One region of the Bariatricus sp. TF06-38A genome, then DNA from elsewhere that is predicted to be linked to it. Evidence: predicted binding sites of a transcription regulator. Region 1 holds the regulator's gene; the other holds the start of a gene.

What was found. Region 1 encodes NrdR, which represses ribonucleotide reductase genes. Its sites were predicted from a motif close to CACAANATNTTGTG; they were not measured.
Positions count from the first base shown of each region.
Region 2: a site for NrdR is predicted at 1,497-1,510, ahead of nrdD (anaerobic ribonucleoside-triphosphate reductase). Genes of this name have one in related genera too.

Region 1 is NZ_JAQFCE010000004.1:31,313-37,201, reverse strand. It holds gene PG418_RS05300 (type III pantothenate kinase) at 1-216, opposite strand, end outside; gene PG418_RS05295 (ECF transporter S component) at 220-885, opposite strand; gene coaBC (bifunctional phosphopantothenoylcysteine decarboxylase/phosphopantothenate--cysteine ligase CoaBC) at 941-2,140, opposite strand; gene nrdR (transcriptional regulator NrdR) at 2,155-2,604, opposite strand; gene PG418_RS05280 (NUDIX domain-containing protein) at 2,723-3,418, opposite strand; gene PG418_RS05275 (PRC-barrel domain-containing protein) at 3,500-3,757, opposite strand; gene arcC (carbamate kinase) at 4,036-4,965, shown strand; gene PG418_RS05265 (toxic anion resistance protein) at 5,614-5,889, opposite strand, start outside.
Region 2 is NZ_JAQFCE010000009.1:91,322-97,210, forward strand. It holds gene atpD (F0F1 ATP synthase subunit beta) at 1-156, shown strand, start outside; gene atpC (ATP synthase F1 subunit epsilon) at 168-581, shown strand; gene PG418_RS09195 (HD domain-containing protein) at 809-1,402, shown strand; gene nrdD (anaerobic ribonucleoside-triphosphate reductase) at 1,543-3,732, shown strand; gene PG418_RS09205 (hypothetical protein) at 3,819-4,328, opposite strand; gene nrdG (anaerobic ribonucleoside-triphosphate reductase activating protein) at 4,681-5,187, shown strand; tRNA gene PG418_RS09215 (tRNA-Trp) at 5,261-5,331, shown strand; gene PG418_RS09220 (hypothetical protein) at 5,476-5,889, opposite strand, start outside.

The DNA of each region.
Region 1 (5,889 bases):
GACATATGTAATCTGCGGAACTACCGAGCTGATGATCGCTCCTTCCAGCTTCTCCGGTTTGATTCCGTGAATATCCAGAACCATCTTGATATCAATCGCATATTCAAGTTCCATCTTTGTCTTGATCGTGGAAAGTCTTTCGATAAAATAGGTTTTGTTGTCATCCACACATCCAAGTACAATATTTGTATTTCCTATATCAATCGCAAGTATCATTTTTTACACTCCTAATCTTTCCTGTACCCCTTTTTTCATCAGCGTCTTTCCAAGTACCAGTGTGATCACCGCTGCAACAATCGCCTCCGGAATCCCATTGATTCCGATAATGCTCAGAATAAATCCATATACCGCCTTTACGGTAACACCATTGGCTGCCGCATAATCATTTCTGAAAAATACAAAAATAAGATTCATGACAAGAAGCGTATTGGTCAGTGCTCCGGAAAGTCCTGCCGCAACCAGTCCAATAGAAGATACTCCATTGTTCTTTGAAAGCTTCTTGATCAGACGGTAAACATAAAACGGCACTACACCGATCAAAATACGTGGCACAAAACAGATGATCAGACTTCCGATCCCTCCACTGTATTCACCCAGACTGTAAAATGGGGTAAATACGAATGATGTCAATGTCGGATTTATCGTATTATTGATAAAACTTGTAAGGCCAAACACGCCTCCAAGCGCTGCGCCCTTCTTCGGTCCGAGCATCAGAGAGCCCATGATCACCGGGATATGGATGATCGTCGCCCTTGTAAATCCCAATGGGATATATCCGATAAACGGAGTGAATGCCAGCACTACAATAAGTGCTGCAAAGATTGCCATCTGTACGAGTCCCTTTGTTTTGGACATGGATGTAGTACGTTCATTGCCTTGATTCATTTTTCTTTTCCTCCTGTTACTATTCTCTTTACGAGATACAATACATTTTGGCTTTTTATTTATTCATGCACTCCAGAATCTTGTCCAGAATACAAGCTGCTGTCTCTTCCTTGCTGATCAGTGGAAGTGCAGTCTCATCTTCCTTCGTGATCAGTGTCATCTGATTTGTATCACCCTGAAATCCTGCTCCGGCAACTTTAAGATTATTTGCCGCGATCATATCCAGCTTCTTCTTTTCAAGCTTCTTTCTGGAATTTTCAACCATATTCTCGGTTTCCATTGAAAATCCGCACAGAAACTGTCCGTCTTTTCTGTGTTCTCCGAGATATTTCAGAATATCGTCCGTCTTTTCCAGCTCCAGACTCATCTCGCTGTCTGATTTTTTCACCTTTTCATCCGCAATATGCTTTGGCCGGTAATCTGCAACCGCTGCTGCCTTACACACAATGTCTGCATCTGCCGCTTCTTCCTTTACCGCCTCGAACATTTCCTTTGCGGTCGTGACCGGAACGATCTTCACAAACATCGGCTTTTTGATCTCTGTCGGTCCGGTGACAAGCGTAACATCCGCTCCTCTTGCCGCAGCAACGCGTGCAAGAGCATATCCCATCTTACCGGATGAGTGATTCGTAATGTAGCGCACCGGGTCGATTGCTTCTCTTGTCGGTCCTGCTGTGACAAGAATTTTCTTTCCGGTCAGATCTTTCTCATAAGCAGTATCCCGGTAAATATATTCATACAAAGTCTCCGCTTCCGGCATTTTCCCGGCTCCGTTATCTCCGCATGCCAGATGTCCGCTTGCCGGCTGGATCACTTCATATCCATAATGCTCCAGAAGTTTTAAATTATCCTGTACGACCGGATTCTCATACATTCTTGTGTTCATCGCCGGTGCGAGGATCTTCTTACATTCGGCACATGCCATCACAGTCGTAGTCAGCATATCATCTGCAATCCCGTGTGCCAGTTTGCCGATCACATTCGCTGTAGCCGGTGCGATCATCACAATATCTGCCCATTTTGCCAGTGTCACATGTTCCACACTGTACTCAAAATTGCGGTCAAATGTATCGATCAGGCACTTATGCTGTGTCAGCGTCTCAAATACCAGCGGATTGATAAAATTCGTTGCATTCTGTGTCATCACAACTTTCACATCGTATCCTGTCTTTACCAGCATACTTGCCAGTGTTGCAATCTTGTACGCCGCAATACCGCCGGTCACGCAGAGCAATACTGTCTTTTTCCGTTCCATTTGTCTTTCCCCTTTTATTCTAATATTTTCTTCAGTTCATCCATGAAGGTATTCACGTCTTTAAATTCCCTGTATACCGATGCAAAACGTACATAAGCAACCGGATCCAGCTTTTTCAGGCTTTCCATAACAATCTCACCGATCTGGCTGCTCGGAATTTCTTTCTCTTCCCGGCTGAAAATCGCTGTCTCGATCGAGTCGATCGTTGCCTGAATATCTGCTGCCGATACCGGACGTTTATAGCACGCCCGGAGTACTCCGCCTTCCAGCTTAGTACGGTCATACTGCTCCCGGTTGTTGTCCTTCTTGATCACGATCAGCGGTATGGTCTCCACCTTCTCATAGGTTGTAAAACGCTTGTTGCACGCATCACAGGATCTTCTCCTTCTGATCGTCGTTCCGTCATCTGCCGGTCTTGAGTCGATGACTCTTGTATCAATGTTACCACAATATGGGCACCTCATCTTTTTTCCTCCTGCCTGGTTCTTGATTGATTCTACTGCCGAATCACGCACATTTTTAATGTCTATAGTATAAATCCTGTATACAAGGTTGTCAACAAATTCACACTTTATCAAAAGGCTATATAAGCCGGCTCTCCACCAGCTTCCATGCCTGTACGATCAGCGCCGCATGGTCACAGGCAATCTGCTCCGATTCTTTTACCTTATAATAAGTCTCTCTTACCAGTCCACTTCTTTCCTTTTTTTCAACGATCGCCGAAATTGTAAGCTCTGCTTCTTTATTTTCCAATGCCAGTCGATAAATGGTTCTCTTCCAATCTCCATCCTCCTTCACCGATTCTGTCTGACAATGAAGCTGCATCCACTTTGCATCCGCCGCATCGTCACCAGCCTGCACCTTTACCTGTCCTTCATCCACAACCGAAAGATACGCTGACGTGATAATCCGTGCCCTTGGATCACGGCCCACATTCCCATAGACTGCAAACTGCTCCATCGGAAGATCCGCCACGCCGGTCTCCTCGGTCAGTTCTCTTCTTGCCGTATCTTCCAGATTCTCATGAAGTTCAATAAACCCACCCGGCAGCGCCCACCAGCCAATGCTCGGATGATTCCGCCTTTTAACCATCAGAACTTTCCATTCTCCGTCCACTACCTTTCTTTTGCAGGAGAATATAACTGCATCGGTTGTCACACAAGGATTCTTATATTTATAAGGATCATACTCTTCCAGAAATTCTTCCAGCGTCTGTCCCTTTTCATTTTCGTTTCCGTTTCCCCGGAACGGCTCGATTTCTTTAAAAAATGCTGTCATTTTTCTTCTCTCCTTTGTCTTTTTACTTGTTCTCATTTATTTCACTGAGCAGTCTGTACTCTTCTTCCTCTTTTACTATTCTTATTTACACGGCTTTAGACATTTGTCCTCTTTAATTTCCACAAGAATAATATCCTCTCCAATCCTGCGAATACACTCAAACGGAATAATATACTCCGCATCATACCCAAGAAATCCACAGATTCTTCCCGGTCCCGGTACGATCAATGCTTCCACACACCCTGAACAGATATTGATCTGCAGATCTGCAACAAACCCGAGCCGCTTGCAGTCACATATGTTGATGACCTCACGTTCTTTTAATCCGCAAAATCGAATCCGTTCCTCTTTCATACTGCACCATCCATCGGACTTCTTATTATATTATATGAACATCTCCCCTTGTTGTCAGCATATTTTCTAAAAATCCCCGTCCTTGTGCCATTTAGCTTCTGCCCACCAGTAATTCCTTTTTATACTGTGCATTTTTGCCAACTAATGATTGCAATTTCCATAAAAAAATACTATAATTTTTATATATTTTTTATCGCTGTTGTCTGCGTTATATGTTTTTCATACGCAGACAATTCAAATTCTGAGAAACAGAGGGATGTAATATGAAGAAAAAAGTTGTTGTTGCATTAGGACACCGCGCACTCGGAACCACACTTCCGGAGCAGAAGGTTGCCGTTAAAAAAACTGCAGTTTCCATTGCAGATCTTGTTGAAGAAGGATACCAGGTAGTAATCACACACAGTAATGGACCTCAGGTTGGTATGATCCATACTGCTATGAACGAATTCAGCACCAATCATCCGGATTATACCGCTTCTCCGATGTCAGTCTGCTCTGCTATGTCGCAGGGTTACATCGGATACGACCTGCAGAATGCGATTCGCGAAGAACTGATCGGACGCGGCATCTATCGCAGCGTATGCACCGTTATCACACAGGTAACTGTTGATCCATATGACGAAGCATTCTATACACCAACCAAGATTGTCGGACGTATCATGAACGCAGAAGACGCTGCCGCTGAACGTAAAAAAGGCAATTATGTAGTAGAAGTTCCTGGTCAGGGCTTCCGCCGTGTCGTTGCTTCTCCAAACCCGGTTGATATCGTAGAAGTTGATGCCATCCGCACCCTTACCGATGCAGGACATATTGTAATCGCCTGCGGTGGTGGCGGAATCCCGGTACTCCAGCAGAACAATCACCTCAAAGGTGCCAGCGGAGTCATCGAAAAAGACCTTACTGCCGGCAAGCTTGCTGAACAGATTGATGCTGATGAACTCATCATCCTGACCAGTGTAGAAAAGGTATGCTTAAACCACGGAAAAGAAGATGAAGAAGAACTCGATAATATCTCCGTAGAACAGGCTAAACAGTACATGGATGAAGGACACTTTGGAATCTACAACATGCTTCCAAAATTCCAGGCATCCGTAGGATTCATAGAAAAGAAAGAGGGAAGAAGTGCTCTGATTACTTCTTTTGATACTCTGAAAGATGCTCTGAAGGGTAAAACCGGAACTGTTATTGAATAAATGTACAAAAGGGACGACATAAAGGACTCCGTTTTCTGTGGGTAGAAATGGTGAAGAGTCCGTAGAGAAAAAATGCACCAGTAATTTGGATACCGGGCTGATTCGCGGAATAATCCTGATGATTATTCCACTCAGCAGCCCTCTGGATTTCGTGCTTGTAGCACGAAACCAGATCCGAATTACTGGTGCATTTTTTCTAACAGACTCTAGCACCGTTTCTAATCACAGAAAACGGAGTCCTTTATGTCTATGTCTTGATAACTTTTAATTTCAGAAACATTCACACAAGCACTTTATTCCTACTATCTACTATTCCATTCACTCGCACCCACCCCATAACGGGGGCAGCCTCCAGGCGTCCCCCCGTGGAATACAGCAAGGCAGGGACAAGTAGATTCTGTTTTTTTATGTTAGAAAGCGGCGATTAGAGTCCGTTGTAAAAAGGCAGCCGGTAATTTGGATCTGATTTCGTGTTTCATACACGAAATCCAGAGGACTGCTGAGCCGAATAATCATCAAGATTATTCAGCGAATCAGTCCGGTATCCAAAATTACCGGCTACCTTTTTACCTATGGACTCTTCGCCGCTTTCTCCTCATAAAAAAACAGAATCTACTTGTTCCGGCCTGTATGTCATCCACCAAACGCTTACCCCTGAACCTGTAACAGCTTCGCTTTCAGTTCAGCTTCGATGCGCTGCATTTCCACCTCTGCCTGCTGACGTTTCTGGCGGCCTTCCTGTTGGATCTGCATGACTTCATCGAAGGTTGCGATCAGCGATTCATTGGTTGCTTTTAAGGTTTCAATATCTACGATTCCACGCTCGGATTCTTTGGCAGTCTCTACAGTAGCAATCTTCAGCTTTTCTGCGTTCTTGCGCAGGAGTTCATTGGTCATATCGTTGACCTCTCTCTGGGCTGCGGC
Region 2 (5,889 bases), on a different contig from region 1:
GGAGTTCCGGGAAAATATGTACCTCTGAAAGAGACGATCCGAGGATTTAAGATGATCCTCGACGGAGAAATGGATGAGTATCCGGAGAATGCATTCTTCAATGTAGGAACGATTGATGAAGTCATCGAGAAGGCAAAGGCTGAAAAAGCAGAATAGAGGTGCCAGGTATGGATACATTTGGACTTAAAATCATTTCCAGTGACCGGGTATTCTATGAAGGACGTTGCAGAAAGATGATCGTGCCGGTACCGGACGGCGGTGGAATGGAAATTCTTCCGCACCATGAAGATATGGTGATCGCTGTGGTGATCGGTGAGGCAATGCTTCAGTTTGAAGAAGGCGAATGGGTGAACCTTGCGGTCGGAACCGGATTCCTTGAGATCGTCAACAACCGTGTGACGATGCTGGTGCAGACGGCAGAGAAACCGGAGGATATCGATGCCAGACATGCCCAGGAGCAGATGGAGTATGCAGAAGAAAAGCTTCGCCAGAAACAGAGTATACAGGAATATTACCGGACACAGGCTTCGCTTTCAAGGGCGATGAACCGGTTGAAGGTGTCGAAGCGAAAAAAATGGTAAATAGGAAACAAATTTATGTGGAAGCGCGTAATCTACTACAGATTGCGCGCTTTTTCAATACGGAATTTTTGACAAAATTTATTGGGAAAAATGGTACAATCTTTTACAAAATAAAAGTTCCGATACAGGGTAGTTTGTGGTAGAATATATAACAGTGTGCGTGTACTGAGAAAAAGGATTTTGAGGTGTTCAAATAGAGTGTATTTCATCATAGAAGGAGCAAAAACGTGGAAAAAGAGGAACTTACGCAATTATTTAATTTCTTTCGGGAGATTGATAAGGAAAAATTTATTGGAAGGCAGACATATCTGACGGATGGGGTGCGTAAGGAGAATGACGCGGAGCATGCGTGGCATATGGCGATCATGACGGTTCTGCTTGCGGGATATGCCAATGAGAAGATCGATGTTCTTAAGACAGTGACGATGCTTTTGATCCATGATATTGTAGAAATTGATGCGGGGGATACCTATGCCTATGATGAAGATGCGAAGAAGACGCAGAGGGAACGGGAAGTGAAGGCTGCGGACCGGATTTTCGGACTTCTTCCGGAAAAGCAGGGAAAGGAATTTCGGGCGCTCTGGGAGGAATTTGAGGCACAGGAGACTGCTGAGTCGAAGTTTGCCCGGACGATGGACAATATCCAGCCGATCATGTTAAATGCGGCTACAGACGGCAAAGCGTGGGAGGAACACGATGTTCATATTGAACAGATCCTGAACCGTAACCGGAATACGGCAAAAGGCTCAGAAGCGATCTGGGAGTATGCGAAAGAAGAATTCTTAAGACCGAATCTGGAAAATGGCAAGATAAAAAAATAACATAAAAAAAACAAAAATCCCCCTTTTCATTTTCGTGAATATGGGGTATCATATACTACAGAGCGCAAAATATAGTGGAGAAACTTAAAAGTGACACTATATTTTGTGGAGCGATGGAACAAAGTTAGGAGAAAGTTGGGATGGATTTGGAAGTAAAGACGAGAGTAATCAAAAGAAACGGTGAGGAAGTAGACTTCCGGCTGGAAAAGATTGTGAATGCGATCAAAAAAGCGAATGAAGAGGTTGAGAACATCCACAGGATGAATGACTTTCAGATCATTGCAATTGCGGAGAAGATTGCACAGCAGGCAGAGGAATTTACGCATGCAGTGAATGTGGAGGACATCCAGGATATGGTTGAGACCGGCATTATGGAGATGCGTGGTTATGAGGTTGCCCAGAAGTATGTCCGCTATCGCTATAAGAGAGAATTAACCAGAAAGTCGAATACAACGGATAACGGAATTCTTGCATTGATCGATCATATGAACGAGGAAGTAAAGCAGGAGAACTCCAATAAGAATCCTGTGATCAATTCTACACAGAGAGATTACATGGCAGGAGAGGTCAGCAAGGACCTTACCAAGAGAGTCCTTCTTCCGGAGGAAATCGTCCGTGCACACGAAGAAGGAATCATTCATTTTCATGATATGGACTATTTTGCGCAGAAAGAGCACAACTGTGATCTGATCAACCTGGAGGATATGCTCCAGAACGGAACTGTCATCAGCGAGACGATGATCGAGAAACCACATAGTTTCTTTACCGCGTGTAATGTGACCACACAGATCGTTGCGCAGGTTGCAAGTAACCAGTATGGCGGACAGTCATTTACTCTGTCACATCTTGCACCATTCGTAGATGTAAGCCGTCAGAAGCTCCGCAAGAGTGTCATTGAAGAAAGAATAGAATCCGGAGAGGTTCTGGATGATGCGATCATCGACAAGATCACAGAGAGAAGGCTTCGTACCGAAGTACAGAGCGGAATCCAGACGATCCAGTATCAGCTGATCACACTGATGACCTGTAACGGACAGGCACCTTTCGTAACGGTGTTTATGTATCTGGATGAGGTCCCGGAAGGAAGAACCAGGGATGACCTTGCGATGATCATCGAAGAAGTGATGAAGCAGCGTATGCAGGGTGTTAAGAATGAAAAGGGTGTATGGATCACACCGGCGTTCCCGAAGCTGATCTATGTACTGGATGAAGATAATATTACCGAGGATTCCAAATACTGGTATCTGACTGAGCTGGCTGCAAAATGTACGGCAAAGCGTATGGTGCCGGATTATATTTCTGCAAAGATCATGAAAGAACTGAAAAACGGAGATGTTTATCCGTGCATGGGGTGCCGCTCATTCCTTACCGTAGAAGATTCCCAGAGAAATGCAGACGGAAGTCATAAGTTCTATGGACGTTTCAATCAGGGGGTTGTAACGATCAACCTGGTTGACGTGGCATGTTCAGCAGAGGGCAATATGGAACGTTTTTGGGAAATCCTGGATGAGAGACTGGAGCTTTGTCACAGAGCACTCCGGTGCAGACATGAACGCCTTCTCGGAACCGTTTCAGATGTTGCACCGATCCTGTGGCAGAACGGGGCACTTGCCCGTTTGAAAAAGGGTGAGACGATTGACAAGCTGTTATTTGACGGATATTCTACCATTTCTCTTGGCTATGCAGGACTTTATGAGATGTGTATGCGGATGCTTGGCAAATCCCATACAGATCCGGAGGCGAAGCCATTTGCACTGGCAGTTATGCAGCGCCTGAATGATAAATGTAAAGAATGGAAAGAAGCAGAAAATATCAGCTATTCCGTATACGGTACACCGATGGAATCTACCACATACAAGTTCGCGAAATGTCTGCAGAAGCGTTTCGGAATCATTCCGGGCGTTACAGATAAGAACTATATTACCAACAGCTATCATGTACATGTTACCGAAAAAATTGATGCGTTCAGCAAATTGAAATTTGAATCGGAATTTCAGAAGCTTTCACCGGGTGGGGCGATCAGCTATATCGAAGTACCGAATATGCAGACCAATATTCCGGCGGTACTTTCCGTATTACAGTACATTTATGAGAATATCATGTATGCAGAGCTGAATACCAAGAGTGATTTCTGTGAAGTCTGCGGTTATGACGGAGAGATTAAGATCATCGAGGACGAGACCGGAAAGCTGGTATGGGAATGCCCGAACTGTGGCAACCGGGATCAGGATAAGCTCTTTGTAGCGAGAAGAACCTGCGGATATATCGGAACCCAGTTCTGGAATCAGGGAAGGACCCAGGAGATTAAGGACAGGGTACTGCATCTGTAAGGATGGAAATGTTTTTGAAAAAATAGTGAGAAGATATAATAAAGGACACGGCTTTCGCTTGGCGAAGCCGTGTCCTTTATTATAAATTATTTAAAATTAATTGGATAAACGTCTTTTATCAAACCATCCTGGTCATAAGAAAAATAGATTTTTTCGACCATTTCTTCTTTATTGATCTTAAAAGTCACAAGAACTGTTTCAGAATCATCTGTTTTGGAGTCAAGCGAAATATCTTTTACAGCTATTTGGGTATTATTAACAGCTGCCTCTGACAGATAGGTCTGACCATAGGTTGAAACAAAATATTCTAATCGGTCGCGCTCAAAATATTTTCCTACAAGCTTGTTCCAGTTCTCAAGAATTTTCTCAGAATTGGCGAAAGCATCATCAGAATTTGCATCAGTATTTTCACCGATTACATTAGAAGCATCCGGAGAGTATAATTCTTCATTTGGCGCAGTAAACATTGCAGTAATTACTGCTTCGGCTTCCGGACTTACGGCTGATTCAGATGCCTTTTTGTCTGAGCAGCCAGTAAGCAGAATAAACAAAAGTAACAGAATAAAATAAATTTTTGGCGTTGCTTTTTTCGTCATGAGAATCCCTCCTTTGCTTGTGGGGGCAGTTAAAATAGTTTTCCTGCCATTGGATTGATCTGCCTTTCACATTTTGGGTGTTTATAAGTATAGTATAATGGAGCTGGCTGTAAAACGCTAATATTATTTTTACAAAAAGGCAGTTGCTTGGGCGAATGTATGCGGACAAATCATAGCAGCACTTATCACAGCATTTGGAGGAGTCAAAAGACCGCCGGAGCGGTTGGAATCGTACTTTATCGGAGGACAATAGTAGTTGATTTTCAGGTGTGATTTGCTATAATTGATAAGAAGAGTAAGAATGGACAGCAGAGTAGTACTGCTATAATGAGAAAAAGGGAAGTATAAAGATATGAATTACGGAACAATCAAAAATTACGATATCGCAAATGGAACCGGCGTCAGGGTCAGCCTTTTCGTATCCGGCTGCCGGCATCATTGCAAAGGATGCTTCAATTCCGAAACCTGGGATTTCAATTACGGCAATCCATATACCAAAGAAGTAGAAGCAGAGATCCTCGAAGCACTTAAACCGGCATATATCCAGGGATTTTCCCTCCTAGGCGGCGAACCCTTCGAACCGGAGAACCAGAAAGAGCTCGCAGGACTCCTGCAAAAGATCAAAGAAAGCTACCCGGAGAAAAATGTCTGGTGCTACACCGGATATCTCTATGATGTAGACCTCATCCCCGGCGGAAAAGTCTACACCGAATACACTGATAAGATGCTCGCCTGTATCGATACCCTCGTAGACGGCGAGTTCATCGAAGCCGAAAAAGATCTCACCCTGGAATTCCGCGGAAGTCGCAACCAGAGAATCCTTCACCTTGATGAAATCCGCCAAAATGCGAAAAACTAAAATAATTCATTGACAAAAAAAGACCACTGTGATATAAATAACAAGTGGTCTTTTTTAGATCATAAAATCAAATAGGGGATTGGTCAAATGGTATGACAGGAGTCTCCAAAACTCTTAGCGGCAGTTCGATTCTGTCATCCCCTGTAGAAACCTCTCGGAAGTAGTTCCGGGAGATTTTTTATACTCTATAATTCCCACCAGATTCAATTGTTTGCACAAAGAATCTGGTGGGAATTATTTTTGTCTGATGTTGACACAACCTATATTTTTGTAAATCAATATATTTCTTTAGAAATTAAAATAAAGTTCGTATACCTTAACCGGCCGCCCCTTCGCATTGGTCGTCTGCGTATAAGCGAGCTTCGCGACTCCTCCATTTTCCAGATTCTGAATAATCCGGTTCGCATTTCTCACCGTACTTCCCATACGTTCGGCAAGCTCGTGCGTTGTAATCTTATTTGATCCGGCAGCATGCGTACTGGCAAGGACTTTCTTGATCGTAACCGGTGAAAGATTACACTGCTTTGCAATCTTTCCAAGATTCTGCACATACTGATTCTGGATCACTCTTCGGTCGGATGAACCAAGGGGTCCGATCATATCTCCGTTTTCATTCTGGATAAAACTTTTTCCAAACTGAACAGCCTCTTTGCGGGCATTTACAGAATTACGGATCGCATTGTCAAAATTTGCCCCGATTCC